4 regions of the Rhizobium sp. N324 genome follow, and region 3 is predicted to be linked to each of the others. Evidence: predicted binding sites of a transcription regulator. Region 3 holds the regulator's gene; each other region holds the start of a gene.
What was found. The regulator LexA, encoded in region 3, represses DNA repair genes until DNA is damaged. The targets are predictions, from matches to a motif close to TGTTCNNNNTGTGTTCNG.
Positions count from the first base shown of each region.

Region 1: AMK05_RS21700 (helicase-related protein) is a predicted target of LexA. The motif match lies at 4,190-4,207, and genes of this name have one in related genera.
Region 2: AMK05_RS14595 (ImuA family protein) is a predicted target of LexA. The motif match lies at 3,606-3,623, and genes of this name have one in related genera.
Region 4: AMK05_RS35620 (ImuA family protein) is a predicted target of LexA. The motif match lies at 5,245-5,262, and genes of this name have one in related genera.

Region 1 is NZ_CP013630.1:4,505,246-4,512,916, forward strand. Features, by position in the region: gene fdxA (ferredoxin FdxA) at 1-192, opposite strand, end outside; gene AMK05_RS21695 (RNA-binding S4 domain-containing protein) at 387-791, opposite strand; gene AMK05_RS21700 (helicase-related protein) at 794-4,027, opposite strand; gene AMK05_RS21705 (DUF3309 family protein) at 4,811-4,966, shown strand; gene AMK05_RS21710 (YMGG-like glycine zipper-containing protein) at 4,994-5,254, shown strand; gene AMK05_RS35310 (hypothetical protein) at 5,443-5,601, shown strand; gene AMK05_RS21715 (beta-ketoacyl-ACP reductase) at 5,693-6,418, opposite strand; gene AMK05_RS21720 (acetyl-CoA C-acetyltransferase) at 6,487-7,668, opposite strand.
Region 2 is NZ_CP013630.1:3,020,011-3,027,681, reverse strand. Features, by position in the region: gene ku (non-homologous end joining protein Ku) at 1-776, opposite strand, end outside; gene ku (non-homologous end joining protein Ku) at 788-1,693, opposite strand; partial or broken gene dinB (DNA polymerase IV) at 1,907-3,007, opposite strand; gene AMK05_RS14600 (hypothetical protein) at 3,027-3,383, opposite strand; gene AMK05_RS14595 (ImuA family protein) at 3,672-4,427, shown strand; gene AMK05_RS14590 (Y-family DNA polymerase) at 4,348-5,862, shown strand; gene AMK05_RS14585 (error-prone DNA polymerase) at 5,859-7,671, shown strand, end outside.
Region 3 is NZ_CP013630.1:2,113,609-2,121,279, forward strand. Features, by position in the region: gene gltA (citrate synthase) at 1-679, opposite strand, end outside; gene AMK05_RS10245 (ComEC/Rec2 family competence protein) at 969-3,386, shown strand; gene lexA (transcriptional repressor LexA) at 3,367-4,086, opposite strand; gene AMK05_RS10255 (VOC family protein) at 4,283-5,176, shown strand; gene kdsA (3-deoxy-8-phosphooctulonate synthase) at 5,176-6,021, shown strand; gene eno (phosphopyruvate hydratase) at 6,163-7,437, shown strand; gene AMK05_RS10270 (FtsB family cell division protein) at 7,571-7,671, shown strand, end outside.
Region 4 is NZ_CP013630.1:4,585,521-4,593,191, reverse strand. Features, by position in the region: gene leuB (3-isopropylmalate dehydrogenase) at 1-747, opposite strand, end outside; gene AMK05_RS22085 (pyridoxal-phosphate dependent enzyme) at 917-1,849, shown strand; gene leuD (3-isopropylmalate dehydratase small subunit) at 1,911-2,519, opposite strand; gene AMK05_RS22075 (VOC family protein) at 2,655-3,074, opposite strand; gene AMK05_RS22070 (hypothetical protein) at 3,182-3,415, opposite strand; gene AMK05_RS22065 (HpcH/HpaI aldolase/citrate lyase family protein) at 3,529-4,434, shown strand; gene AMK05_RS22060 (DUF1737 domain-containing protein) at 4,434-4,640, shown strand; gene AMK05_RS22055 (metallopeptidase family protein) at 4,683-5,120, opposite strand; gene AMK05_RS35620 (ImuA family protein) at 5,282-6,226, shown strand; gene AMK05_RS22045 (Y-family DNA polymerase) at 6,267-7,671, shown strand, end outside.

The sequences.
Region 1 (7,671 bases), 2.2 Mb from region 3:
GTCGAGGCCCGGTTCGGTATCGGGCTTGATCGCCTCGGCGGGACATTCCGGCTCGCAGACGCCGCAATCGATGCATTCGTCAGGATGGATGACGAGGAAGTTCTCGCCCTCATAGAAGCAGTCGACAGGGCAGACTTCCACGCAGTCGGTGTATTTGCACTTGATGCAATTGTCGGTCACGACATAGGTCATGAAGAACTCCAGGATTCCATGCGGATGGGGGCCGGGCAACCTGGAACGTCGCGCCTATCCCTGTGCCGGAGGAAAAGCGTGGGCAGGCTTGGGAGGCAAGCACGCTTCCGGCAGGTTGTCAGTGACGTATCGGCTTTAACGCCGGATTTCAAGGACAAACGATCTGCAAAAGCCGCCGCCGCGGGCAGAGTTTTCTAATCCTCGTCCGACATCAGCCTATCGATTGCGCGTCGTTCCTTTTTGGTCGGACGGCCGGCGCCGGTCGCCCGGATCGCCTGCTCGTAGGGGGTGAGGCGTTTTGCCTCATCGGGCGGCGGCGACAGGTCCTCGTAGAGCAGGCGGGCCTCCTCGTAGGGGCCGCGCCGCTCGCCGGCCAGGCGCATGATGAGAACGACATCGCGCCGCTCCAGCGTCAGCTCGATCCGGTCGCCCGGCTTGACCATCTGGCTCGGATGATTGCAACGCTCGCCGTTGATGCGCACATGGCCCGACTGGATATGGCTCTGCGCCAATGAGCGCGACTTCACCATGCGCGCGAAGAACAGCCATTTGTCGATGCGCTGGCGCGAACCGCTTGTCGGCTGTGTCTCCCCGCTCATGATTACTTCTTCATCTGCTCCTTGAGAGCCGCGAGCTTGGCGAAGGGTGAATCCGGATCGATCGGCTTCTCCTTGCGCGGCGGCTTGGCCTCGAAGCGCAGCGGCTGCGAACCGCCGCGGTTGTTGTTGCGATCGTTGCGGTCATTTCGCTCGCCGCGATCCTTGCGATCCTGCCGGTCGCCGCGCGGCTGGTCGCCCCGTGGCTGGTTGTTGCGGTCGCTTCTTGTCTGCTGCGGCCGCCCGCCATCGCGGCCGCCGCCGTCCTTGCCGCGGTTGTGACGATTGTTGTCGCGCCCTTCCCCGCCGCGATTACCTTCGCCGCCTTCACCGCCGCCCGGCCGGCGATTGCGCTCGCCGCGGTCCTGGTTCTGACCGCGTTCCTGGCCCTGGCCGCCACGGCGATCGCCGTGCCCACCGCGCGCCTGGCGCTGATTGTCGTTGCGGCCGCCGAGACGCCACAGAAGAACCGGCTTCGGTTCCGCCGGCTCGCCGGCTTCCCCGGAAGCGGATGCCTCAGGCGTCGATGCCGTCTCCGTGGGAGCGGAAGCGTCATCCGGAGCGGATGCCTCGATCGCTTGATCAGGAGCGGCGGTTTCGGTCGCCACCGGCGTGTCGACATCAACCGAAGCCGCCTCGGTTGCGGAGGGCTCGGCAGCCGTCTCTTCCGCCGCGCCGTCGGCATCGTCGTGATCGGCCTTTTCGGCCGTCTCGTCGGCAGGCGTTTCCGCGGTGGCAGTCGGCCCCGAGGCCGCATCCTGCGTTGCAAGATGTGCCGATGCTTCTTCCGCCTTCACCGCATCGGCGCGATAGCCGAGACCCTTGAGGATTTCTTCCATGTCCTCGAGCGTGGCGCCGAGGATCGACAGCATCGCCGTCGTCGTCGTGAAGCGGCGGCCGTCATAGGCGCCCTCCGGGCGGTTTGCCTGACCTGGCTTCCACTGCAGCAGCGGCCGTATGATATCGGCAAGCCGTTCGAGGATGTCGATGCGCACGGCGCGCTTGCCGAGGAAGCGGAAGCCGGCGAGCTTGTAGAACATCCGCTCGAAACTCGGATCGGTGACGACGGAGGTGCGGCCGGCGGCAAGCACCGGAATGAGATCGCCGTAGCCCGGCTTGTCCAGACCGTCGTTCTTCAGCGCCCAGAGCAGCGTGATGAGCTCGGCCGGCGCCGGCTTCAGAAGTGCCGGGACGAAGATATGGTAGGCGCCGAAACGCACGCCGTAGCGGCGCATCGAGGCGCGCGCCTCCTGGTCGAGCGATTTGACCTCCTCGGTCACGTCGCGGCGGAACAGCACGCCGAGATTCTCGACGAGCTGGAAGGCCAGCCCCTTGGCCAGACCCTGCAGGTCCTCGGCGCGCGACAGATCGTCGAGCGGCTTCAGCACCGTGCTGATATGATGATTGACGAAGCGCTCGACACGGGCGGCGACATGATCGCGGGCATTGCCCGTCAACTGTTCGTCAGCCAGCAGAATCACGCGCGGACGCATGACGTGCTCGCTGCCCGAAAGCCGCGCCACCGGGTCGCCGATCCAACGGATCAACCCGTCCGAGCCGATTGCCAGGTCGCTGTTGCCGGCGGCGTGGATTCGCGCCGCACGGGCCTCGAATTCGAGCGCAAGCGCTTTTTGCGACGCAGCCTGAACCGCCTTGGCATCCGGTCCGTCCGTTCCCGCCACCGGCGTGAAACGGAATCCGCTCAATTGCCCTACATGATGTCCTTCAACGAAGACATCGCCATTCACACTGATTTCAGCTTCCAGCATCGCATTCTCTCTCAGGCGCTTCATGAGCACAGATGTCCTGCGATCAACAAAGCGTTTCGTCAACCTTTCATGTAACGCGTCGGACAATCGATCTTCGATTTCCCGCGTCTTTTCCTGCCAGTGTGTCGGATCGGCAAGCCAACCAGGCCGATTCGAAACATAGGTCCAGGTTCTTATCTGCGCGATTCGCGCCGAAAGCGTGTCAATTTCCCCATCTGTCCGATCGGAGCGATGAACCTGCTCCGCAAGAAATTGCTCATTTACCGTGCCATAGCGGACGAGATCGGAAAAGAGGGTCGAGATAAGATCGGCATGTTGTGCCGGGGTGATACGCCGATAGTCGGGAAGCGCGCAAGCCTCCCACAGTTTTTCGACGCGGGCCGGCCTGTCGGCAAGGTCGATGACCTCGGGATAACGCGAAAGCTGTTCCAGCGCCTGCTGGTCGACCGCAGGCAGCGCCCGCGTCAACCCCGGCACGCGCGGCCCCGCCTCGAGGCTTATCCGCAAGGATTGAATCGAGGAGAAGTCCATCTCGGTCGTGCGCCACTGCAAAACTTTGACGTTGTCGAATTCGTGCCCCTCGATGCGCTGCACCAGCTCCTCGTCGAAGGGTGAGACCTGCCCGGTGACGCCGAAGGTACCGTCGCGCACGTGCCGCCCGGCGCGCCCGGCAATCTGGCCGAGTTCTCCCGGATTGAGATTGCGGAACTGGTAGCCGTCGAATTTCCGGTCCTGGGCGAAGGCGACGTGATCGACATCGAGGTTGAGACCCATGCCGATCGCATCGGTCGCCACCAGATATTCGACATCGCCAGCCTGATAAAGCGCCACCTGCGCATTGCGGGTGCGCGGGCTGAGCGCGCCGAGCACCACAGCCGCGCCGCCGCGCTGCCGGCGGATAAGCTCGGCGATGGCATAGACCTCGTCGGCCGAGAAGGCGACGATGGCCGAGCGCTGCGGCAGCCGGGTGATCTTCTTCTGCCCGGCATAGAAAAGATGCGAAAGCCGCGGCCGCTCGACGATCGTGATGCCGGGCAGGAGCTGCTGCAGGATCGGCTGCATCGTCGCAGCACCAAGCAGCAGCGTTTCCTCGCGGCCGCGAAGATGCAGGATCCGGTCGGTAAAGATATGGCCTCGCTCGAGATCGCCGGCGAGTTGCACCTCGTCGATCGCGACGAAGGCGGCCTTGGTCTCGCGCGGCATCGCCTCGACGGTGCAGACAGAAAATCGGGCATTGGGCGGCGAAATCTTTTCCTCGCCGGTGACCAGCGCCACATTCTGCGCGCCGACCTTCTCCACCACCCGCGTATAGACCTCGCGCGCCAGCAGCCGGAGCGGCAGGCCGATCACGCCGGTCCCGTGCGCGACCATGCGCTCGATGGCATAATGGGTCTTACCGGTATTGGTCGGCCCGAGCACCGCGGTCACACCGCGTCCGCTCAGAATCATCGGCTGCGAAGTCAGAGTCATGGTCCATGCAAATGAGGCAGGCAGCCCCCGGGAAAAGAGTGCCTCCGCGAGGGAAGCCAGAGAACACATGGACAGCCGCCGCCGCAAACGCAAGGGCAGATTTCAAAATGCTTCGGCGATTACGACCTTTGCGAGTCAGGCGCGGCGCCCGGATCCGCGAATCGGAACAGCGTGAGAACGAATCAGCGACGAATCGCTGACTCCTGCTGATTCAGCTTTTGTTCACGGCTAAGTATTGATTTTGAATCACTTTTTTCCACTAGATGCTGAATCACCGTACTCCCTGCCCCTCGCATTTTCGTCGCCACGAACAACGACTCCGTCCGGCGGCGAACAATCGTAAATTGCGCCCGAAATTAACCTGTCGACCAAAGCCGGAACGAATCGGCGACGAATCGCCGACCCTGTCGGTTTCGCGTTTCGTTCACGGCCACATCTGGTGGCGACATTCCGTCCATGCGCTAGATGCGGATCGCCTACCGGCCTCCCTGCTCCGCCTTGCCCCATCGGCGTTAATCTTTCGAAAGCCGGATTCAGATGCCGTTAAGATCGATGGCGCCCGATCAAAAACGGAACGAATCGCTGACGAATCGGCGACATCGGGACCTTCTTGCTTTGTTCACCGCAACATATTGTATTTAAAGATCTTTTTAACCATACGGGCAGGTTTCCGCTGGGTCGTGGGTCAGGAGGCGTCACATTTCCTGGCGTAACCGGGAACAAAAATCGCCAATGCGTGTTTCTCGTCCATTCAAATTGCCGATGAAATGAAGGAAACACACCATGCTTGGCACGATACTTCTTGTTATCCTCATTCTGCTCTTGATCGGAGCCTTGCCGAATTGGGGTTATAGCCGTGGCTGGGGCTATGGACCTTCTGGCGGTTTGGGGCTAGTTCTCGTGATTATCATTATCCTTGTACTCATGGGCCGCATCTAAAGGCCAACAAACCTGGGGAGTTACGACATGATGAAGAAGATTGTTCTTATTGGTGCCCTCGTCGGCGCCCTGGCATCCTGCACAGCGACCGAGCAGGGCACGGCGATCGGCGCCGGCACCGGTGCGGTCATCGGCGGTGCCGTCACCAACAGCTGGGGTGGTGCCGCCGTCGGCGCCGTTGCCGGCGGTCTCACCGGTGCTCTCATCGGCCAGTCGGTGGAACGCCGCGGCTACTGCGTCTATCGCGACCGCTACGGCCGCCGCTACGAGGCCCGTTGCCGCTACTGACCGGCAAAAGCATTTCGGACTTCCCAACGGGCGTTTCGGCGCCCGTTTTTCTTTGCGCGCCTGTCAACACGGTGTTGACGATCGGTCGCGAAAGCCGAACCTACCGACTCCGTCAGGCAGGGGCATATTTCCTTCATGAGCGCAGTGGGTAGGCCAAGCCGCCCGGCGCATTTGAAAGGAACGTTTCCATGGGTCGGATTTTCCTGAATTCCGCCGTCGCCATTCTCATCGCCTCGGCTCTCCTGGCAGCCGCGATCTCAGCTCTTCGCGGCGAGGATCGCTCGCTGCAGCGCGTACCGGCCAAGGCTCCCCGACGGCATCCCCCGAACGCCGGCGACCACTCCTGAACCTCTTCAGGAGAGCATCCATACAAAAAGCGATAGCGCATCCGGCAGGACACGCTATCGCTTTCAAATCGATTCCGATTTTCGAGGTAGGTTAGACGAAGAACTGCCCGCCATTGGCCGTCAGCGTCGAACCGGTGATGAAGCCGGCATCGTCGGAGGCGAGGAAGGTCACGCAGCGCGCGATCTCCTCGGGTTCGCCGAGGCGGCCGACGGGAATCTGCGGAATGATGCGTTCGTTCAGCACCTTCTCCGGCACGGCGAGCACCATCTCGGTCCCGATGTAACCGGGGCATATGGCGTTGACGGTGATGTTCTTGGCCGCCCCTTCCTGGGCCAGCGCCTTGGTGAAGCCGAGATCGCCGGCTTTGGCTGCCGAATAATTCGCCTGACCCATCTGTCCCTTCTGGCCGTTGATCGACGAGATATTGACGATGCGGCCGAAGCTGCGGTCGCGCATGCCGGTCCAGACCTGATGCGTCATATTGAACAGGCCGGTGAGGTTGGTATTGATCACCTCCTGCCATTGCTGCGGCGTCATCTTGTGGAACATCGCGTCGCGGGTGATGCCGGCATTGTTGACGAGCACGTCGACCGGCCCGATCTCGCTTTCGATCCTGGCGATCCCCTCGCCGCAGGCCGCGTAATCCGAAACGTCCCATTTGAACACCGGAACCCCGGTGGCCTCGTGGAAGGCTTTGGCTTTTTCGTCGTTGCCGGCATAATTGGCGGCAACCCTGTATCCGGCGTTTTTCAGCGCCGCGGATATCGCCGCGCCGATGCCGCGTGTACCCCCGGTGACCAAAGCCACTCTGCTCATGCTCCGCTCCCTTTTTGTTTTCGCCCCGCCGTGGCGGGATTTTCAATCAATGACGGATCGTATGCTGTTTAAAGTGCTTCGAAGCACATGGCGACACCCATGCCGCCGCCGATGCAAAGCGTCGCCAGCCCCTTCTTGGCGCCGCGGCGCTTCATTTCGAACAACAGCGTGTTGAGAACGCGCGCGCCGGAAGCGCCGATCGGATGGCCGATCGCGATCGCCCCGCCATTGACGTTGACGATGGCAGGATCCCAGCCGAGATCCTTGGTGACGGCGCAGGCCTGCGCCGCGAAAGCCTCGTTGGCTTCGACGAGATCGAGATCGCCGACCGACCAGCCGGCCTTTTCGAGCGCCTTGCGGGACGCCGGAATCGGGCCGGTGCCCATGATGGAAGGATCGACGCCCGCCGTTGCCCAGGAAACGATGCGGGCGAGCGGCTGGATGCCGCGCCGGACCGCTTCAGCTTCGCTCATCAGCACCGCTGCAGCCGCACCGTCGTTGATGCCGGAGGCATTCGCGGCCGTAACCGTGCCCTCTTTGTCGAAGGCCGGGCGCAGCTTGCCCATTGCCTCCAGCGTGGCGCCGTGGCGGATATATTCGTCGGCATCGACCGTCACGTCGCCCTTACGGGTCTGGATGACATAGGGGATGATCTCGTCGGCAAAGCGGCCGGCCTTCTGCGCCGCCTCCGCCTTGTTCTGCGAGGCGACGGCGAACTGATCCTGCTCCTCGCGCGAAAGCTGCCACTGACGCGCGATATTCTCGGCGGTGACGCCCATGAGGTAGCCGTGGAAAGCGTCGGTCAGACCATCCTTCATCATCGTGTCGACCATCTTCGCGTCGCCCATCTTGACGCCACCGCGCAAGTGCATGGCATGCGGCGCCATCGACATGGATTCCTGGCCGCCGGCAACGATGATCTTGGCGTCGCCGGTGGCGATCTGCTGCATGCCGAGTGCGACGGCGCGCAGACCGGACCCGCAGAGTTGATTGACGCCCCAAGCCGTCGCCTCCTTCGGAATTCCGGCCTTCATCGCCGCCTGGCGGGCGGGGTTCTGGCCCTCGCCGGCAGCGAGCACCTGGCCGAGGATCACCTCATCCACTTCGCCGGCATCGACGCCGGCGCGCGCGAGCGCACCCTTGATGACGGCCGCGCCGAGTTCATGCGCAGGGACTGATGCGAAAGCGCCGTTGAACGAGCCAACGGCCGTTCGACCTGCGCTGGCGATGACGATAGATGAATTGCTCATGGT
Region 2 (7,671 bases), 910 kb from region 3:
GACTTGCGAAGGGCATCCATGATGTTGACGACATTGGAGGCCGGAGCGGTTTCAGGTTTCTTGCCTTTCGTGGTCTTCCTCGGTTTCAGTGCCTTCTTCTTCTCCTCGATGAGGGCCAGTAAGGCTTCCTGTATGGGATCGGTGACCATGGTCGGTGACCAATGTTTCGTCCGCTGTTTGATCAGCTTCTCCACCAAGGGGAGGGCATCCTTCTCGGAGTCGCTGTCGATCCCTTCGAAGTAGGATTCTTCCGGACGCACCTCGTCGCCGAAGCGAAGGGTCCAAAGCACGATGCCTTCGTCGCGGGACTCGAGAATGACCGCTCGTTCCCGGCGACCGATGACCAGTCTGGAAACCCCAACAACCTTCGAGGCCTTCATGGCGTCGCGGATCACGGAGAAGGCCTCATGGCCGACCGGATCGTCAGGCGTTAGGTAGTGGGCTTTCTCCAGATAGGTCCAGCCGATGGATTCGGCAGGAACGAACTTTTCGATGTCAATCGTTCGCACGGTGTCGAGCGCCACAGCGTCCAAGTCTTCGTCCGTCAGGATGACATAGTCGTTCTCGCCGCGGGCGTAGCCCTTGGCCTCGTTTTCGTCCTTGACTGGTTTCCCCGTGACGGAGTCCATGTATCTGGAGACGACGCGATTGCCAGTAGCGCGATTGAGCGTATGGAAGCGAACTTTCTCGGAGTCCGATGTCGCCGGCGACATCGCCACCGGGCAGGTGACGAGGGATAGCTTGAGGTAGCCTTTCCAGTAGGGGCGGGGTGCCATTGTTCACTGTCCTATCCAGCTTTACGCTGCGGGGAGGCTGGTGCGGCGGACTTGGCCGCTCCGCGCGTCGCGCGCTGCCGTTGAGCGCCCTTGTTGGCATTGGCGGCCGTGCGTTTCGGTTGTCCAGAGGATTTGCCTGCAAGGCCCGCGCTTTCGCGAAGGGCCGCAAGAAGCTCATTGGGTTTTGAGACCTGTACCTTTTTCGGCTTGGGAAGCGACTTGCCTTCGATCTTGGCTTTCACGAGTTCCGCGACCGCCTGTTCGTAACGGTCGTCGAAGGTGGCCGGATCGAACTCCCCGAGCTTCGTCGAGATGATGTGCTTGGCGAGATCGAGCATCTCACCTTCGATCTTCAACTTCGGTATCTCCTCGAATGCGGCCTTCGAAGATCGTACCTCGTAATTGTATTGCAGGGTCGTGGCGATCATCCCGTTGCCGTGCGGGCGAATGAGTACCGTACGCATTCGCCGGAACAGGACTGCTTTCGCAATGGCGGCGACCTTCGCTTTTTTCATTCCATCCCGGAGAAGCGTGAACGCGTCCGATCCGGCACGGTCGCTCGGGGTCAGGTAGTAAGGCTTGTCAAAATAGACGTCGTCTATCTCGGAGCAGGGGACAAACGCCTCAATCTCCAGCGTCTTGTCGCTCTGGGGGATCGCTGCGGCGATCTCTTCTGGATCGATCATGATGTAACGACCGTCGTCGACCTCGAAACCCTTGGTCTGCTCCTCTTTCGGGACCGGCTCTTCGGTCTCGCCGTCGACGAAAATGCGGTTCACCCGGTTGCCCGTTGCTTTGTTGACGGTGTTGAAGGTGATGCGTTCAGCCGTGGAGGCAGCCGTGTAGAGGGCCACCCCGCAGCTGACTTCTCCAACTTTCAGAAAGCCCTTCCACTGGGCACGGTGTCCTGACGCCATGACGCGACGCTCCGAATCAGTGATTCGCGACTCAAAGTCGTGCGACGGTGATTCGTTCCGACTCGAAACGAATCATTTTTCAATGGCTTACGACCTGATGTTGAGGCTCTGAATCGGGGACGCCTTAGCCGGGTAGATTAGCGTATCGTCGGCCTACTCAGCCTATATCGGCTGTCGCTAAGCAAGCGCCTGAAACAGGAAAGGCCAGCACAGCTACGTGAACAGTAGCAACTGCGGCGGTTCGCGGTCCGCAGCCTTGCGTTCCAATGACGACAATGTCACGCCGAGCAGTCTGATGCCTCGGCTGACTGGAAAAACCGCCCGCAGCAGCGAGTTCACAGCATCCTCCAAAACGGCGTATGAGCCGCAGGGCATCGCAGTCGTCTTGCTCCGAGTGATCTGAGTGAAGTTGTCGTACTTCACCTTGAGCGTCACCGTTTTGGCGCTGATTTAATTGGCATCGCAATAGGTCCACACCTTCTCAATCAACGGCCGGATGCCTTCCCAGGCCGGATCGAACGAATGAATGTCCACCTTGAACGTATCTTCCGCGCCAAAGGATTTTCTGACGCGGTTGGGTTTAACCTGCCGGTCGTCAATGCCGCGTGCGATACCATGGAAGTAGGGGCCTGACTTTCCGAAATGGTCGATCAGGAATTCGAGGCTGCGCGCTTTGAGGTCAGCGCCGGTCTCGATGCCAAGCCGGTTCATCTTCTCGGCTTTCGCTGGGCCGACGCCGTGGAATTTCTTGACGGGCAGGACCTCCACAAAGCCCGGGCCTTTTTTCGGCGTGATGACCGCTTGGCCGTTCGGCTTGTTGAGGTCGCTCGCCATCTTCGCCAGGAACTTATTGTAGGAAATCCCTGCAGACGCGTTCAGTCCGGTAGCCGCCTTGATCTTGGCGCGTATCTCCAGTGCGATCTCGGTCGCGATGTCCATGCCTTTAAGGTTTTCGGTAACGTCGAGGTAGGCTTCGTCGAGCGAGAGAGGTTCAATCAACGGCGTGTACTCGGCAAAGATTTCTCGAATTTGGTGGGAGACGGCTTTGTAAACGTCGAAACGCGGTCTGACGAAGATCAAGTCGGGACACTTCCGCTTGGCCGTTATTGATGGCATGGCCGAGTGAACACCAAATTTGCGAGCCTCGTAGCTTGCCGCAGCGACGACGCCGCGTGCCTCCGAGCCGCCGACGGCAACGGGCTTGCCGCGAAGATCGGGATCATCCCGTTGCTCGACGGATGCGTAGAATGCATCCATGTCGATATGGATAACCTTGCGCTGTCGATTGGCTGTGTCGTGTGGCGCGTCGCTCATGGTTGTTGGGGCGATTTGCTTACGAAAGGCGGTCGCCATCCGGCGAGTCCTCGTCTTCGTCTGGCGGGAAGAGCAGCATCTCCTGCTCATATTCAAGCTTCGCGATCTGATCGAACAACGACTGCTCGTAGTTAGAAAGGATGCTGCCGAGATGCGCAAGCGTGTCGACAGGTAGCTCGCTGCCGTCATCCGCCGTCACAGCGACCCTTCCCGCGTAGACGACGTCAATATAGGCTTGGACCGTCTGCAGTTCGCTTCTCGCGAATTCGATTTTGGCCGCAATGGCGGTTATGCGCAGTTCGTCGGCAGTGACGCCGAAGGGCGTGCCCTCCAATCTCTGCTGGCTCTCGTCAAATGAGATCACGTTCTCCGTCATCTACTTTTCTCCTGTGCTTTGCACCGTATCGACAAGACGTCAGGAACGAGTAGCGCCGGGAGTTTTGGACAGGAATTTTTTCTTATCGATGACATTTTAGCGCCTGTGGACAGTTCATCCATACTCGTTTGAATCCATTCGATCTTCGGCTTCCGATCATGCCGCTGGGTTGCAGTTCGAAAGCTGCTCGCCCGCATATGCACATTGACTCACATTCCGATAGGGAACAAATAGAGAACGTACTCGCTTTTGAACGAGATGGAAACCCGATTTTGGTAAAGGCTCCGAATGGCGCAGATCGCCGCGAACCCAATTATCTCCGACCTTCGAGGTCGTATTCAGCACCTCGAAGGGGCGGTCGCGCGATCCAAGTCGGTCATTCCATTCGGTGTGGCCGACATCGACGAACGCCTTCCGGGCGGCGGGTTGGCCCATGGCGCTGTCCATGAGTTCGCCGGAGGCGGAGCAGGGGCCGTTGACGGGGCCGCGGCCGCGCTCTTTGTTGCTGGGATCGCGGCCCGGACGAAGGGCATGGTCGTCTGGTGCCTGGCTCGGCCGGACCTGTTCGCTCCCGCATTGGCCCAGGTCGGTCTCCACCCTGATCGCGTCATCTATGTCGAAGCGATCAAAGAGGAATATGTCCTTGAAGCCTTCGAAGAGGCCTTGCGGTTCCGGGGACTAGGCGCGGTCGTCGCCGAAACTGTGCGTTTGCCGATGGTGATTTCGCGCCGTCTCCAGCTGGCGGCGGAGGGTTCCGGCACTATCGGTCTGATCATCCGACGATGGCGACGGCAGACCGAGGCGGGGGATTTCGGACATCCGACGGCAGCGGCAACGCGATGGAGGATATCGGTTCTGCCCTCCGAGCCACTTCCAGTTCCGGGCGTTGGGCGAGCCCGATGGTTGGCCGAGCTGATCAGGGTCAAGGCAGGTGAAAGCGCAGATTTCGAAATAGGTGCATGCGATGCCAAGGGTCGTATCAGTCTTCTTTCCGACGCTGGCGACAGATCGGATCAGACGCGCCGATCCGTCCATCCCGGGTGACGGTCCGCTGGTCGTTGTCGCCAGGAGCGGCTCGAAACGATGGCTATCCGCTGTCGACGCAAACGCCGGCAGGCATGGCTTGCACGTTGGCATGGCCGCTGCGAAGGCCCAGGCATTGGTCCATGGTCTTCATATGGTCCATGCCGATCCCGCCGCAGATCGTGCGGCGCTCGAACGGCTGACGCTCTGGGCGCTGTCTCAATATTCGCCGGTCGTGGCAGCCGATCCGCCGGATGGCATCGTGATGGACACTGAAGGAGCCGATCATCTCCAGGGCGGCGAGGAGCTGATGCTGTCCGGTCTCGTGAACCGGTTTCGTGCACGGGGTCTGCCGGCTCGTGCGGTCGTCGCCGATACCTGGGGAGCTGCATACGGTTTGGCGCGGTCCATGATGGCCGAGACCAAGGTCATTTCCGCAGGGAGGACTGCTGACGCAGTTGCGCGGCTTCCGCTCTCGTCGCTGCGGCTCAGTTCCGAGACCGTGATCAGTCTGCGCACTCTCGGCTTCCAAACCGTTGGCGAGCTGGCCGCGACACCGCGTGCGCCGTTGGCCCTTCGCTTTGGTCCTGAGATCGGCCGTCGTGTCGACCAGATGATGGGCCGTATTGCCGAGCCGATTGATCCGATCCGTGGTCCCGAGATCATCGAAGTCCACCGTGCTTTCGCCGAGCCGATTGGCGCAGCAGAGACCATCGGAAAATACATCGCGCGGCTCGTGACGAAGCTCTGTCTGGAACTCCAGGCAAAAGGACTGGGTGTCCGCCGCGCCGACCTGATCGTCCACCGCGTCGACAATACGATCCAGGCACTACGGGCAGGGACAGCAAAGCCCGTGCGCGACGTTGGCTGGCTGACCAAGCTGCTGCGTGATCGCATCGAGAAGATCGATCCCGGGTTCGGCATCGAGAAACTCAGTCTCGCCGCAACCATGGTCGAGCCACTCGAGGACAAGCAAATCGCTTCCAGCCTGGTAGAAGATGCCGCGGTCGATGTCGGTGCTTTCGTCGATGTCCTGGGCAACCGAGGAACCTATCGCATCTATCGCGTGGCACCGGTCGCCAGCGATGTCCCGGAGCGATCGATCCAACGCGTATCGCCCGTGGCCGCCGAAATTGGACAAAACTGGCCGATGACCTGGCCACGTCCGGTCCGCCTGATGGACCGTCCTGAACTAATCGAAGTCATGGCTCTGCTACCTGATCATCCGCCCGTCTGGTTTACGTGGCGCGGCAAACGGCGGCGTGTGAAGCGGGCGGACGGACCGGAGCGCATCTTCGGAGAGTGGTGGCAACGAACGTCGGAATGGGCTGCCGTCCGCGACTATTTCACAGTCGAGGACGAGAGCGGCGAGCGCTACTGGATTTACCGCTCCGGCGACGGCGTCGATCTCGATACCGGCTCGCATCGCTGGTTCATCCATGGAATCTTCGCATGAGATACGCCGAACTCCATGTCACGACCCATTTCAGCTTCCTCAGAGGTGCATCCTCGGCGGAAGAGCTGTTTGCGACGGCAAAGGAACTGGGAATCGAGGCGCTTGGCATAGTCGACCGCAATTCGCTCGCTGGCACCGTGCGGGCGCTCGAGGCGTCTCGTGCCACAGGCCTACGGCTGGTCGTCGGCTGCCGGCTCGATTTGGCGGACGGCATGTCGATCCTGGTCTACCCTACGGACCGGGCCGCCTATTCGAGGCTAACCCGGCTGCTGACGCTCGGCAAAGGCAGAGGCGGCAAAGCCAACTGCATCCTCACTCTCGACGACGTCGCCATCTATTCCGACGGCCTTATCGGCGTCCTCGTGCCCGACCTGCCCGACGAGACCTGCGCGATCCAGCTTCGAAAGATGGCTGAGGTTTTCGGCGACCGCGCCTATGTTTCGCTCTGCCTGCGCCGGCGACCGAACGACCAGATGCGGCTACACGAAATCTCGAACATGGCAGCTCGATACCGGGTGAAGACCGTCGTCACTAATGACGTCCTGTTTCACGAGCCCAACCGCCGTCAGCTCCAGGACGTGGTGACCTGTATCCGCACGGGAAGCACAATCGACGACGTGGGCTTCGAGCGTGAGCGGCACGCCGACAGGTTCCTCAAGCCGCCGGGAGAGATGGAGCGTCTGTTCGGTCGCTATCCGGAAGCGCTCGCCCGGACGATGGAGATCGTCGAGCGCTGTCGCTTCAGCATGGAAGAGTTGACCTACCAGTATCCGGAGGAAGCCATCGTCCCAGAAATGACTGCCCAGCAGTCGCTGGAGCATTATGTCTGGGAATGCGTGCCCAACCGCTATCCAGAAGGGCTGCCTTCCCACGTGGAAAAGATCATCCGCCATGAACTCGCGCTGATCGAAACCATGCGCTATGCCCCCTATTTTTTGACGGTTTTCTCCATCGTCCGGTTCGCTCGATCTCAGGACATCCTCTGTCAGGGGCGTGGTTCTGCCGCTAACTCGGCCGTCTGTTTCGTGCTCGGCATCACCTCCATCGATCCGGATACCAACGACCTCCTGTTCGAGCGCTTCGTTTCGCAGGAACGCGACGAACCACCCGACATCGATGTGGATTTCGAGCACGAGCGCCGCGAGGAGGTCATCCAGTGGATTTACAAGACCTATGGGCATCACAAGGCGGCGCTCTGCGCGACGGTCACCCGATACCGGACAAAGGGTGCGATCCGGGATGTCGGCAAGGCGCTCGGCCTGCCGGAGGACCTGATCAAGGCACTGTCGTCGGGCGGTTGGGCCTGGTCGGAAGCGGTTGACGAGAAGCAGGTCAGAGACCTCAACCTCAATCCGGAAGACCGGCGGCTCGCTCTGACGCTTCAGCTTGCCCAGCAGCTGATGGGAGCGCCTCGCCATCTCGGGCAGCATCCCGGCGGTTTCGTCCTGACGCATGATCGTCTGGACGACCTGGTTCCGATCGAACCCGCATCCATGGTGGATCGTCAGGTGATCGAATGGGACAAGGACGACGTCGAAGCGCTGAAATTCATGAAGGTCGACGTGTTGGCGCTCGGCATGCTCACCTGCATGGCCAAGAGCTTTGCGTTCCTACGCGAGGAGAAGGGGATCAATCTCGATCTCGCGACCATTCCTCAGGAGGACCAGGCCACCTACGCCATGATCCGCAAGGCCGACACGCTGGGCACGTTCCAGATCGAGAGTCGGGCGCAGATGAGCATGCTGCCCCGCATGAAACCAAGGACCTTTTACGATCTCGTCATCCAGGTGGCCATCGTGCGGCCGGGAC
Region 3 (7,671 bases):
GCAGGATGAAGATGCGGTCCATGGCGCGGGCAAGCACCGGATTGACCACATATTCCTCGCAAGGCACGGCAAAGCACATGCGCAGGAAGTTCGATGCGTAATCGAGGTCGTTCTTCGGATAAACGAAGGGCTGGCCGATATGGTACTTATAGGCCATCGCGGCAAGCGTCGGCATCTTGGCGATCATGCGCAGGCTGGCGACCATACGCTGATGCGGATCGGTGATATCCGTGGAGTCGTGATAGAAAGCCGATAGCGCGCCGACACAGCCGCACATGACGGCCATCGGATGCGCATCGCGGCGGAAGCCCGTGAAGAAGCGGCTCATCTGCTCGTGCACCATGGTGTGGTGCGTGACGCGGTAATCGAAATCCTTCTTCTGCGCGGTGGTCGGCAGTTCGCCGTAGAGGAGCAGGTAGCAGACTTCGAGGAAGTCGCCATGCTCGGCCAGCTGCTCGATCGGATAGCCGCGGTGCAGCAGCACACCTTCGTCGCCGTCGATGTAGGTGATCTTGGATTCACAGGATGCGGTCGAGGTAAAACCCGGATCGTAAGTGAAGGAGGCAGTGTTCTTATAGAGAGCACCGATATCGATGACGCTCGGGCCGATCGTGCCGCTCTTGACGGCTAGGTCGACAGATTTGTCACCGATTTTTATTGTAGCGCTTTGATCCGTCATGCTGATCCTCCGGAATGGCGGTGGCGCCATAAAAGCGCCATAGGGGTTAAGCGTCCTCACCGATAGCTATATGATCGCGACGCTAATGCCAAGTTACCGTGACGGCATTTTGTGCATTGCAGTATCACCTTTTAGGCACTGCAGCGATGAGCAGCGTGCATATCGGAAGCCAATGATTCGACTGGCCTTTTGGCGCTCGCGATTTTCCCTCATATTTCAATCGATTATCCTTGCCCGATTTGTTGGGAGGTTGCATTCTGGGCGCCTTCGCGGGTGACTTGGGCGGCGCATGCAGGAATTGACGACAGTCGAATTGCGGCCGGAAGCTGGCGCCGGATCCTCCGGCGTTTCTCTGCCTGTGGTGGCGACGCCATCGGCAAGGACGCAGTCGGCGACGCCCTGGCGCCACCGGCTGCCGGCCGCAGCCCGCCAATCCTTGCGCGCTTGCAGGTCCATGCTGGGCGAGGAGGCGGATCACGGCCGCCTGCTGCTGTTTTCGCCGGTCTTCCTCGGCGCCGGCGCATCCTTCTGGTTTCTGGCCGCATCCGATTTTCCGCTTTTGACATTACTGCTGTCGCTGTCGGTGCTGACCATTGCGGTTCTCATCACCGACCGTAGCCGGGCCGTGTTGCGAACGACGTTGTTGGCGCTTGCACTTGTGGTCTGCGGCATGCTCTGCGCACAGTTCGAGAGCTGGCGGGCATCGACCGTGATCCTCGATTCATCCGTGACGACGACGCTGACCGGCCGTGTCGAACGGCGCGAAGGCGACGGCCGTGGGCGTTGGCGCTACATTCTCGCCGTCAGGGCCACAGACGAGCCGGAGTTGAAGCGGCCGCCGGGGCGCGTAACCGCGATTGTCCGCGGCGCCGACACGCCTTTCGAGATCGGCGACATTATCACCGGCAGGGCGCGGCTAACGCCGCCCTCGGGCCCCGCACTTCCCGAACTCAATGACTTCTCCTTCGGCGCCTATTTCGACGGCATCGGCGCCAACGGCTTCTTCTACGGCGCCCCTGAGAAGGATTTGGCGGCGAGCCCGCAGGGTGCAAGGTCGCCGTCGGAAGCTATGCTCGAATGGCTTTACCGGTTGCGTAGCAGCATCGGCGACCGCATCAGGTCGATCCTGCCTGGTGATACCGGCGCCTTTGCCGCCGCCCTGGTGACCGACGAGCGGCGCGCCATCTCGAATGCGACGACGGAGGCGTTGCGCCAGTCTGGCCTTGCCCACATCGTCGCGATCTCGGGTCTCAACATGGCGCTGTCGGCCGGCATCTTCTTCGTCGGCTTCCGGATGCTGCTCAGCCTCTTTCCGGGCGTCGCCCAGGCCTATCCGACGAAGAAGATCGCCGCCGCAGGCGCGCTCACCGCCGTCACCGCCTATTACCTGATCTCCGGATTCGGGGTCTCGGCCGAACGCGCCTTCATCATGATGGCCATCATGCTGATCGCCGTCTTCTTCGATCGGCCGTCGATCAGCCTGCGCAATGTCGTTCTCTCGGCGCTTGTCATCATCGCCATTTCACCCTCCGAAGTGCTGGGCCCGAGCTTCCAGATGTCCTTTGCCGCGACATTGGCATTGGTATCGGGCTATCAGTTGTGGAAGGACCGGCGCGTCCGCGAAAACGCGTTGCTCAAGCTGCCGATCTTCCGGCCGGTCGTTGCGGTCGCCGGTTTCTTCGGTGGCGTCCTGCTGACCTCGCTGATCGGCGGTTTTTCCACGGCGCTGTTTTCGATCGAGCATTTTCATCGGTTGACGGCCTACGGCCTGCCGGCAAACCTCGCGACGATGCCGATCATCTCGTTCATCGTCATGCCGGCCGGGCTGCTGGCAATGTTGCTCATGCCGTTCGGCCTGGACGCTCCGCTCTGGGAGGTCGTCGGCTTCGGCCTCGATCTGGTGATCGCTGTCGCCAAGACGGTGTCCGGCTGGGGCGGCGATATCGGCGTCGGCCGTTTGCCCGCCTGGTATTTCGCCGTCGCCGTGGCCGGCTTCCTGCTGCTGACACTGCTGCGCACCCGGCTGCGCCATGCCGGCACATCGACCCTCGCCGTCTCGACGCTCTTCCTGCTGGTTCTGCCGGTCCCCCGGCCGCCGGATCTGGTGATTTCGGAGGATGGCAGTCTGGTCGCGCTCGTTGCAGTGGCGGCAATGGCTTCCAACCGCGAAAACCCGCCGGATTTCATTTTCGACCAGTGGCAGAGAGCACTGGTCCTGCCGACACATCATCCACCGAAGATGTTGGAAGGCCCTGCTATCCCGCCGGAGGGAGAAGACCGCCGCGTCAGGCTTTCCCACGATCAGCAGATCGAAGCGAGGACGGCGATGCGGGCGGCGGCGGGCGGTGAAACAAACCGCTTTTCCTGTGTCAAAAAGGCCTGGTGCACATCAAGGCTTGGCAATGGGCGCGTCGTCACCGTCATCGACAATGCCGCCTATCTCGGTCCGGCCTGCGATGCCTCCGATATCGTCGTCACGTCTGTCCGCCTGCGTTTCAATAGCTGCCGCTCGGGCGCGACGCTCTTTACCGGTGAGACGCTACGCAGGACCGGTTCCGTCGAGCTGCGCTTCGCGGACGCCGGCCTGGAGGTCGCAACCGCATTCGAGAGCCTGTCGCGGCCGTGGATACGCCATCGCGCCTATGACTGGCGCAGCAATAGTTTCGCCGAAACCGGCCCGTCCAGCGTCAGTGATAGCGGCGAATGAGACCGACGAGCTTGCCCTGCACCTTGACGCGGTCTGGCCCGAAGATCCGGGTCTCATAAGCCGGGTTGGCGGCTTCAAGCGCGATCGAGGCGCCCTTGCGGCGGAAGCGCTTCAGCGTCGCTTCCTCGTCATCGACGAGGGCGACGACGATGTCGCCGGGACTTGCCGTGCTGCCGTTGCGGATGATCACCGTGTCGCCGTCGAAGATGCCGGCGTCGATCATCGAATCGCCTTTGACCTCCAGCGCATAATGCTCACCCGAGCCGAGCATGTCGGCGGGAACGACGATGTCGTGGGTGTTGTTCTGGATCGCCGAAATCGGAACGCCGGCGGCGATTCGGCCCATGACCGGCACCGAGACCGAGTTGCCGTTGTCGGCGACGGGTTTTGCGGGTGCGGGGGCGGCGACCGGCTGGGGCTTGCCGAGGCTGCCCTCGATGACGCTCGGCGAAAAACCACGCCGGGGCTGAATGCTGGGGCTATAGGCCTCCGGAAGCTTGATGACCTCGAGCGCCCGGGCGCGGTTCGGTAGGCGGCGAATGAAGCCGCGTTCCTCAAGCGCCGTGATCAGGCGATGAATGCCGGATTTCGAGGCCAGATCCAGGGCGTCCTTCATCTCGTCGAAGGACGGTGGAACGCCGGATTCCTTCATGCGCTCATGAATGAAAAGGAGAAGCTCCTGTTGTTTGCGCGTGAGCATCGGCGTGTGACCCCTGATTGAAACAAATCCAGAACAGACACTATATGTTCCATATGTGTTCCGCAAGTAGCTAAATTTCCGTAAAACTTGGCGCCAACTCGTTGAGATTTTTATTTTCATTCGCCGGATCGGCGCCATGTCTTGCATTGAGGAAGGCGCCGTCGCACATCTCTTCGCAATTGCAGGAGGGGATATCATGAACACGAATTCCGCCAAGCCGCACCCACTGGATCATGTCGTGCTGCCGGTCGTCAATATCGATCTGGCGCGCGAAAGACTCGGCAAGCTCGGCTTCACCGTTGCGGCCGATGCCCGTCATCCCTTCGGAACGGAAAATGCCTGCGTCTTCTTCGCCGACAAGACCTATCTGGAGCCGCTCGGTATCGCGAGCGTCGAGGAGAGCGAGTCCTCGGCGCGGCAAGGCAATGTCTTCACCGCCCGCAACCGGGCCTTCCGCTTCCGTTGCGGCGATGAGGGGCTTTCGGCCGTGGTTTTCGGCACCGAGGATGCCGGCCTCGATCATCAAAGCTTCATTTCAGGCGGATTGAGCGCCGGCGAGATGCTGGAGTTCAGCCGGCTGATGAAAATGCCGGACGGTTCCAAAGGCATCGGCAGCTTCAAACTGGCCTTTGCCGCGGATCTGCGGGCACCCGATTTCTTTCTCTTCACCTGCCAACGCATCAATCCATTGCCGGCCGACCGCGGCGCGCTGGAGACACATGCCAATGGCGTGACCGGCATCGCCGAGATCGCGCTGTGCGCGCCTGATGCCTCCGCCTTCGCCGGTTTCGTCAGCCTTGTCATGGCGCAGTCGGCCGTCGAGAAAACCGGTTTCGGCGTCAATATCGCGGCGCCGAATGCGAAAATCAGCCTGATGACGCCGGAAGGGCTGGAGGCCTATTTCGAGTTTGCCGTCTCATCCGCCGACCGCGGCCTGCGCGGCCGGGCCATCCGCTTCACCGTCGCCGATCTTGCCGTGACAGAAGCGCATTTGGCTGCTAACGGAGTGACCTACACGCGCAAGAACAATCGTATTCTGGTGAAGCCGGCGCCCGGGCAGGGCACGCTTTTCGCCTTCGAGGAAAGATGATGAGCACTGATACGAATTCGGAAGTCAGGATCGGCGCGGGCGCAGGCCAGGTCACCTTTTCCAATACCGGCCGCCTGTCGCTGATTGCCGGCCCCTGCCAGATGGAGAGCCGCGACCATGCCTTCATGGTTGCCGGCACGCTGAAGGAGCTCTGTGCAAAGCTCGGCATCGGTCTCGTTTACAAGAGTTCCTTCGACAAGGCGAACCGCACCTCGCTGTCGGCAGAGCGCGGCATCGGCCTTGAAAAGGGCATGCAGGTCTTCGCCGATCTCAAGAAGGAGTTCGGCTTTCCCGTCCTGACCGACGTTCACACCGCCGAGCAATGCGCCGAAGTGGCAAAGGTGGTCGATGTCCTGCAGATCCCGGCCTTCCTCTGCCGCCAGACCGACCTTCTGATCGCCGCCGCCGAGACCGGCCGTGCCGTCAATGTCAAGAAGGGCCAGTTTCTTGCCCCCTGGGACATGAAGAACGTGCTGAAGAAGCTCAACGCCAGCGGCAATCCGAACGTGCTGCTCTGCGAACGCGGCGCCTCCTTCGGCTACAACACGCTGGTTTCCGACATGCGCTCGCTGCCGATCATGGCGTCGATGGGTGCGCCGGTCATTTTCGATGCGACCCATTCGGTGGCGCAGCCGGGCGGGCAGGGGGAATCCTCCGGCGGTCAGCGGGAATTCGTGGAAACGCTGGCGCGCGCGGCGGTCGCGACCGGCATTGCCGGCGTCTTCGTTGAAACCCACCAGGACCCCGACAACGCACCGTCCGACGGCCCGAACATGGTCTACCTCAAGGACATGCCGCAGCTTCTGGAAAAGCTGCTGGCCTTCGATGCTGTCGCCAAGGGCTGACAGTCAAAAGCCTGACATGTTCGTGTTATAGCGACGATCGGACATGCAGGTCGAAGGTGCCGCAATGCGCCATTGTAATTTGCACGCCTTCGATTATGACAGGCTTCGAACGATTGATCACCCACCGAGCAGGAAGAACCCATGACTGCAATCACCGATATCATCGCCCGCGAGATTCTCGATAGCCGTGGCAACCCCACCGTCGAAGTCGACGTCTATCTCGAAGACGGCAGCATGGGCCGCGCGGCCGTTCCCTCGGGCGCTTCGACCGGCGCCCATGAGGCAGTCGAGCTGCGCGACGGCGGCAAGCGCTACCTCGGCAAGGGCGTGCAGAAGGCGGTCGATGCCGCCAATACCGAGATCTTCGACGCGATCGGCGGCATCGATGCCGAAAACCAGATCCAGATCGACAACATCATGATCGAGCTCGACGGCACGCCGAACAAGTCGCGCCTCGGTGCCAACGCTATCCTCGGCGTGTCGTTGGCCGTCGCCAAGGCTGCCGCCCAGGCCTCGGGCCTGCCGCTCTACCGTTATGTCGGCGGCGCTTCCGCGAGCCTCTTGCCGGTGCCGATGATGAACATCATCAACGGCGGCGCTCATGCCGACAATCCGATCGATTTCCAGGAATTCATGATCCTGCCGGTCGGCGCCGATACGATCGCCGAAGCCGTGCGCATGGGGTCGGAAGTCTTCCACACGCTCCGCAAGGAACTGGCCGCTCAGGGCCACAACACCAATGTCGGCGACGAAGGCGGTTTCGCACCGGGCCTGAAGAGCGCTTCGGAAGCCCTCGACTTCATCGTCAAGTCGGTCGAAAAAGCCGGCTACAGGCCGGGTGAGGACATTTACCTCGGCCTCGATTGCGCCTCGACGGAATTCTTCAAGGACGGCAAATACGTCCTCGAAGGTGAAGGCCGCACGCTCGAATCGGGCGCCATGGCCGAATATCTGGCCGAACTTGCCGCCAAGTACCCGATCATCTCGATCGAAGACGGCATGGCCGAAGATGACTGGGATGGCTGGAAGACGCTGACCGACCTCACCGGCAAGAAGACCCAGCTCGTCGGCGACGATCTCTTCGTCACCAACTCCGCCCGTCTTCGCGACGGCATCCGCATGGGCGTCGCCAACTCGATCCTCGTCAAGGTCAACCAGATCGGTTCGCTGACGGAAACGCTCGACGCAGTCAACACGGCGCATAAGGCTGCCTACACCGCTGTCATGTCGCACCGCTCCGGCGAAACCGAAGATTCGACCATCGCCGATCTCGCGGTCGCCACCAACTGCGGCCAGATCAAGACCGGCTCGCTGTCGCGTTCCGACCGGCTCGCCAAGTACAACCAGCTGATCCGCATCGAGGAAGGCCTCGGCCCCCAGGCCCAGTATGCCGGCCGCTCGATCATCCGCGGCTGATCGAATCTGCTTTCGACAAGACCCGCGCCCCTCCCGGCGCGGGTTTTTTGTTGGCCGTTTTTACGGTCAACGAACGGTTAATCTCTGGGCGTTATGCTGAACGAATTGGTAATGCGTTCAAGAGCATGCGTGTATGTGGACAAAGCATCATAAGAAGAGAAAATTCGGCCGCTTCGTCATTCCGGCCATGACGGTCGCCTTCCTCTCCTATTTCGGTTATCATTGCATTCACGG
Region 4 (7,671 bases), 2.2 Mb from region 3:
GCCGAAGAGATTGTCGGTGACGATGACGTCGAACTGCTTGGGCTGGCGCACCAGCTGCATGCCGCCGGCATCGGCGAGCATATGGTCGAGCTGGACGTCGGAATATTTCGCCTTGTGCGTCTCGGTCACCACCTGGTTCCAGAGCACACCCGACTTCATGACGTTACGCTTTTCCATGGAGCAGACGCGGTTCTGGCGCGTGCGGGCCATTTCGAAGGCGACGCCGGCGATGCGCTCGATCTCGTAAGTGTCGTAGACCTGGGTGTCGATGCCGCGCTTCTGGCCGTTGCCGAGATCGATGATCTCCTTCGGCTCGCCGAAATAGACGCCGCCCGTCAGTTCGCGGATGATCAGAATGTCGAGGCCTTCGACCAGTTCCGGCTTCAGCGACGAGGCCGAGGCAAGGGCCGGATAGCAGATGGCAGGACGCAGGTTGGCAAACAGCTGCAGATCCTTGCGCAGCCGCAACAGGCCGGCTTCCGGGCGCACCTCGTAAGGCACGCTATCCCATTTCGGGCCGCCGACGGCGCCGAAGAGAACGGCATCGGCGGCCAGCGCCTTCTGCATATCGGCTTCCGAGATCGCCGCGCCATGCGCATCATAGGCAGAGCCGCCGACAAGGCCTTCGTCGGTGACGAAACCGGCATTCATTGCCTCGTTCATATAGGCGATGATCTTGCGGACCTCGCCCATGGCCTCGGGACCGATGCCGTCACCCGGCAGCAGGAAAAGATTGCGCACAGTCATGAAACCCTCCTGGGAAAAACAAGTTGCGGTTTCTTAGACCCCGGAAATGGGCATTTCAAGCGAGAGAAGCGGTGAATCGGTACGCTTCGCTCCCGGTCGTGATGATTGCTCCTGCGCCTGCAAACGGGCTAGAACGGCGTCTTACCTTCCATGTCCACGGATGTTTCCCATGCCTTTCGCACCGCTCCATCTCGATACGCCCTTGGTTCAGACCGCGCCTGGCTACAGCGCCAGCGGCAAACGGCTCTGGCTGAAGCTCGATGCGCTGCAGCCTTCCGGCAGCTTCAAGCTGCGCGGCGTCGGCCGGCTTTGCCAGCACGCGGTGGAAAATGGCGCGCGCGAGATCTTCTGCGCGTCCGGCGGCAATGCCGGTATCGCCGCGGCCTATGCCGGCCGGGCACTCGGCGTGCCGGTCACCATCGTCGTGCCGGAAACGACGGCGGCCGATGTCCGGCAGGTGATTGCCGCAACCGGCGCGAATGTGCTCGTACATGGTGCGGTTTTCGACGAAGCCAATGCCCATGCAATCGAACTCGCGGAGAGCCGCAAGGCGAGTTATGTGCATCCCTTCGACCATCCGCTGCTGTGGGATGGCCATGCGACGCTGATCGACGAGGTGGTGGCCAAGGGTGCGAAATTCGATTGCGTCGTCACCAGCGTTGGCGGCGGCGGCCTGCTTGCCGGCATTGTCGAGGGGCTGAAGCGCAACGGGCTTGCCGATGTGCCGGTGATCGCCGTCGAAACGGAAGGCGCGGCCTCGCTGAACGCCAGCCTCAGGGCGAATGAACGCATCACCCTGCCTGCCATCACCTCGATTGCCACCTCGCTCGGCGCGCGGCAGGTGGCGCAGCATGTCTTCGATCTGCCGAAACGGCATCCGATCGAAAGCATTGTCGTCAGCGATGCCGATGCCGTTGCCGCCTGCCTGAAATTTGCCGATGCGCAGCGCATTCTGGTCGAGCCTGCCTGCGGTGCGGCCCTTGCCGTTGCCGATGTGCACGCCGGGCTGCTTGCCCGCTTCGACAATCCGCTCATCGAAGTCTGCGGCGGCATCGGCGTATCGCTCGAAAAGCTGAGGCTCTGGAAAGAAAAGTTTCTCTGAGCTGAGATCAAAGAAAAAGCCGGGCAAAGCCCGGCTTGATCGAGAATTTATTGGAGAGCGCTTAAGCCGCCCAGGGGTGCGAAGCGGCGTTCTTCTTTTCGAAGCTGTCGATCGCCTTGCCCTTCTCCAGCGTCAGGCCGATGTCGTCGAGACCGTTCAGCAGGCAGTGACGCTTGAACTCGTCGAGATCGAACTTGATCGAGCCGCCATCGGGGCCGGTGATTTCGAGGTTCTCAAGGTCGACGGTGAGGATGGCGTTGGAACCGCGCGAGGCGTCGTCCATCAGCTTGTCGAGATTTTCCTGGCTGACCTTGATCGGCAGGATGCCGTTCTTGAAACAGTTGTTGTAGAAAATATCGGCGAAGCTGGTGGAGATCACGCAGCGGATGCCGAAATCGAGCAATGCCCATGGCGCGTGCTCGCGCGAGGAGCCGCAGCCGAAATTGTCGCCGGCAACCAGGATCTTGGCATCGCGGTAGGCCGGCTTGTTCAGCACGAAATCCGGATTTTCGGAGCCGTCTTCGTTATAACGGGCTTCGGCGAAAAGGCCGGTGCCGAGGCCGGTGCGCTTGATGGTCTTCAGATAATCTTTCGGAATGATCATGTCGGTGTCGATATTGACGACCGGCAGGGGCGCTGCAACGCCCGTGAGCTTCACGAATTTATCCATGACGCATGCTCCATTTCAGCAAATCTACTTTCCTGAATGTGCATCTAGTCCAGTTTTTCGCCGAAATGAAGGAGAATCTTTGAAAAATGGGGGCCACGCGACGTTTCGCGCGGCCTGCCCGTTAAATATGTCGGGTTATTTGGTCGGCGCGTTCAGGCCCCAGAGCACGCCGAACGGGTCGCGAAGCTGGCCGTAACGGTCGCCCCAGAACATCAGTTCGACCGGCATGACGACTTCGGCGCCGGCAGCGACGGCGCGATCCCACCAGAAATCGATATCGTCGATAACCAGCTGGATGGCGAAGCCTTCATGGCCTTTGAAGGGGTGGCCGTATTCCGGATAGGCATCCGACAGCATGAGGGAACTGCCGTTGATGTAGAGATGCACATGCATCGTCCGGCCGCTTTCGTCGACCGGCACGATATAGGCTTCTTCGGCGCCGAAAGCTTTCTTGTAGAATTCTGCGGCTTTCACAGCGCCGCCGACCGTCAGATAGGGCAGCAGGCCATTTTTGACCGGCGGCATCTTGACCGGATTGTTTTCCGTCGCATTCATGCTCGTCCTCCATCGTTTTCAAGCGCCGGCTGGATGCCTGGCTGCTTCAAGGACGTAGCATGGACGCATGATCCGACAATGTCGGTCGGTTTTTCGCGTGAAGCGGCTTAGAGATCGATGATCGTGCCGCGGCCGTCGTTCCAGATCCGCATTTCGCGTTGGCCATTGTTTGCCTTGGCGCGGACCGGAGCGGGCTTCATCTTCAGCGACAGTGCGCGGCCGACCATCAGCACGGTCAGAATGCCGCCGACGGCAAGCGTCACCGAGAAGGTGAGAAGCAGCATGGCCACGAAAACGCTGGCGCCGGCAAGCATGAAGAAGATGGAGCGAATGTTCTGCATGGGGTTTGGTACCTTTCTACGGAAAGGAATGTGTCCTTCTTTTTCTTCTCTGCAAGGCAAGCATGGCTTTTTGTTGTCTTGCCCGGCTTTGCGAAGCTTGGCACTAATGATCGATGAGCCAAATACCCCCTCGCCGTTCCTTAAATCTGCGCCGCTCGGTGCTGAGCGTGCCCGCCATCAATCTCCGGGCGCTCGAAAAAAGCCATTCGCTTGATTGCGATGCGGTTATTTTCGATCTGGAGGATTCCGTCTCGCCCGAGAAGAAGGGGCAAGCGCGGGAAAATCTGCGCGCCTTTTTTGCGGGGCCGCCGCTTGAAGGCAAGGAAAGGATCATTCGCATCAATTCTTTGTCATCCGAATTCGGTCCGGTGGACCTGGATCTGGTCAAGGCGCTTTTGCCCGATGCCATCCTCCTTCCCAAGGTGGAGGGACCTCGCGGTATTACCGATATAGGCGATCTGCTCGCCGATGCGGATGCGCCGGAGGAACTGCGCATCTGGGCGATGATCGAGACGCCGCGCGGCGTGCTGAATGCCGGGGCGATCGCCGAAGCCGGCCGGACGCCGGGCTCGCGGCTCGATTGCCTCGTCGTCGGCCTCAACGATCTGCGCAAGGAAACGGGCGTCTTGCCGCAGCCGGGACGAACCTATCTCGTGCCGTGGCTGATGCAGGTCGTCCTGGCGGTCAGCGCTTACGGGCTCGATGCGATCGACAGCGTCTTCAACGATTTCAGGGACGAGCAGGGTTTCGATGCCGAATGCCTGCAGGGCCGGGCCATGGGCTTTGCCGGCAAGATGCTGATCCATCCCACGCAGATCGAGCCCGCCAATCGGCATTTCGGCCCGGACCCGGCAGCGATTGCGGAAGCGGAGGCGATCATATCGGCTTTTGCCGATCCGGCTTCCGATGGCTTGAACGTCATCAATTCAGGCGGGCGGATGATCGAGCGGCTGCATCTTGTCCAAGCCGAAAGCCTGGTTCATAAAGCTCGCCTGATTTCTGCAAGAAAGCCCGCCTGATGAAACTTTACCGCTTCCTGACCGGTCCCGACGACGCTTCCTTCTGCCACAAGGTCACCGCCGCCCTCAACAAGGGCTGGTCGCTGGAGGGCTCGCCGACCTATGCCTTCAATGCCGCAACCGGCGCGATGCAGTGCGGCCAGGCGGTCGTCAAGACCGTCGAAGGCAAGGATTACCATCCCGAGATGAAGCTCTCCGAGCAGTAAGGTTTACAGCACCGAGCGATGCCGGTTTTTTCGGGCGATGCGTTAGCGCTCGGCGGCTTCCTCAGCGCTTGCCTCGATCCGCTCCATATCGTCGTCGCTCAGCCCGAAATGGTGGCCGATTTCGTGGATCAGGACGTGGGTGATGATATCGCCGAGCGTCTCGTCATTCTCGGCCCAGTAATCGAGAATGGGGCGCCGGTAGAGGCGGATGCGGTTCGGCATCTCGCCGGTTTCCACCGTGAAACGTTCGGAAATGCCCCTGCCTTCGAAAAGGCCGAGCAGATCGAAAGGGGTTTCCAACGCCATGTCCTCGAAAACATCGTCATCGGGGAAGTCTTCGATCTCGATCGTGAGGTTGGTCGTCAACCGGCGAAATTCATCCGGCAGATGGCTATAGGCCTCCATGGCCAGCGACTCGAAGGTGCTGATCGTCGGCGCATGGCGGTCCCGCCAATCATCGCTCTGGTCTATGCGGGCCATGAATATTCCTTCCTTTGCGGGCCCATATAGAACCTTTATCGCCGGTTTTCGAGTGCGGAATCAAAGGCAGGAATAAATTCATAGAAAATGGCCGTTGACTCTTCATTAGCTCTCTGGAATCTATAAGAACATAACAGGAACAAGACGGATTGGAGAACGCCATGGCGCAGCACGCCCTGGCGCGCGAGCGGCTTTTTGCGCTCCGCGAAACCATCGCCAGATTGGAGGGGAAGCCCGCGCCGGCGCTTGCGGCAGCGGAGCGGGAAGCCCTGGCGGACGGAGGCAAGACACGGCAGAGGCGCAGTCTGCCGCCCCTGGCGTTCGGGGTGGAATCGCTTGATGAGGCGCTGGAAGGCGGCCTGCCGCTCGATGCGATCACCGAATTCCGCTCCGCTCTGTCGCGTGATGCCGGTGCGGCAAGCGGGCTGGCGCTGGCCGTCGCCGCGCGGCTGCAGAGCCAAGAGGCGGATGCCGGCAGGCTTTCCCCGCTGCTCTGGATCGGCGATGCTGTCGGCACGCTGGAGGCCGGCCGTCCCTATGTTCCCGGGCTTCGGGATTTCGGGCTGAGCCCGGAGCGGTTTTTCCATGCCGCGCCGCGCAAGCTGGACGAGGCGCTCTGGCTGGTGGAGACCGCGGTGGAAAGCGCTGCCTTTTCGGCGGTCATCTTCGAAGTGCGAGGCAATCCCGCCCATTTCGGCCTGACCGAAAGCCGCAGGCTCAGTCTCAGGGCGCGTGCTGCCCGCCGTCCGCTCTTTCTTGTCCGCCAGGCCGGGGCGGAAGAGGCAAGCAGTGCGGCCTTCCGTCTGCATGTCGAGCCGGCGCCATCCGGTCTGCGGCCGTTGCCGGATGGATCGAAGCTTTCCGGCAGCATCGGCAATCCGATTTTCCGTCTCACGCTGGAGAAGGGGCGCAATCCGGCCCCGCTCTGCTTTTTTCTGGAGTGGAACCCCCATGGACGCGAATTTCTCCCCGTCGCCGAGCCAAACCTCCTTCGTTCTCCAGGCGAGCAGTCAGCGCATTCTGGCGCTCAGCTTTCCGCATCTGCCAACGGACCGCATCGCCCGCAGGCGATGGGGGCTCTCCTGGCGTTCGACAGGGCGTCCTGAGGCACCGCCTATCGTCTGTTCCGGCAAACTCAACAATGCCATGCGGCTGACGGCGCTGGACGAGTTGGCCGAAAGGCTGGGGCTGAAAAAGGACCAGGGCGTTGCCGAAGCGCGGGCCATGTACCCAATGCTCGAGGTCGCGGAAGAGGATCCGGCGGCCGACCGCCGGCTGCTGGAGGCCATTGCCGACTGGTGCGACCGTTATACGCCGCTGGTGGCGTTCGACGGCAAGGACGGCCTGTTTCTTGACATTAGCGGCTGCGCCCATCTCTTCGGTGGGGAAAAGCCGCTTCTCAAGGATGTGCTGTCGCGGCTTTTTCATATGGGAATCGATGCGCGCGGCGCCATCTCATCCTCGCCAGGCCTTTCCTGGGCCGCGTCGCGCTTCGGGCGAGGCGGCGTGATAGAGGATGAGGAGACGAAGCAGGTGCTGATGTCCTTGCCGGTGGCAGCCTTGCGGCTGGAAGGACAAACCGTCGATGCGCTGAAGAAGCTCGGCCTGAAATATATCGGCGACGTCATCGATGCACCGCGCGCGCCGCTGACCCGCCGGTTCGGCCCGGGACTGCTTCTGCGGCTCGACCAGGCGCTGGGACGTGAGGAGGAGCCGGTCTCGCCGCGGCGTCCGGTCGCCAGCCTCTCGGCCGAAAGCCGCCTGATCGAGCCCATCGGGACGGAAGAACAGATCCTTGCCGTCACGCGGCAGGTCGCCGTGTCGCTGCAGCCGTCGCTGGAGACGCGGGGGATCGGTGGACGGGTGTTCGAACTGGTGCTGTTCCGCGTCGACGGCAGGGTCTTTCGTATCTCCGTCGGTGCTTCGCAGCCGCTTCGTGAACCAAAATTCATTGCCGGGCTTTTTTCCGAGCGATTGCAGGCGGTTTATGACGATCTCGATGCCGGCTATGGTTTCGAAATCCTGCGGTTGAATGTGCTGCGGCATGATCCCTTCAACGAGGCCCAGGCGGATTTCGAGGGCGACCGTCAGGGCGAGATCTCGCTTTCTGTTTTCGTCGACCGGGTCTCGGCCCGGCTGGGTGCGGATTGCCTGCAAAGCTTCCAGCTCCGCGAGAGCCATGTGCCGGAACGCGCCGTCATCACGGTTCCCGTGATGGATGCTCTTCCCAGGCGGAAGGCGGCGCAGGGCATCCAGCTTCCTTTCCGCGAGGAGCGCCCGCTGCGGCTCTTCGCAACGCCGGAGCCGGTCGAGATCATGCTTGCCGAAGTGCCCGATGGTCCGCCGCAGATCTTCCGCTGGCGGCGCATGCAGCATCAGGTGGCAAGAAGCGAAGGGCCGGAACGGATCGCCATGGAGTGGTGGATCGATGGGGATGACGCCGAGGCGCGTGACTATTTCCGCATCGAGGACGAGGCCGGACATCGCTTCTGGATCTATCGTCGCGGTTTCTATGGCCGGGAACTCGATCCTCGCTGGTTCATGCACGGTG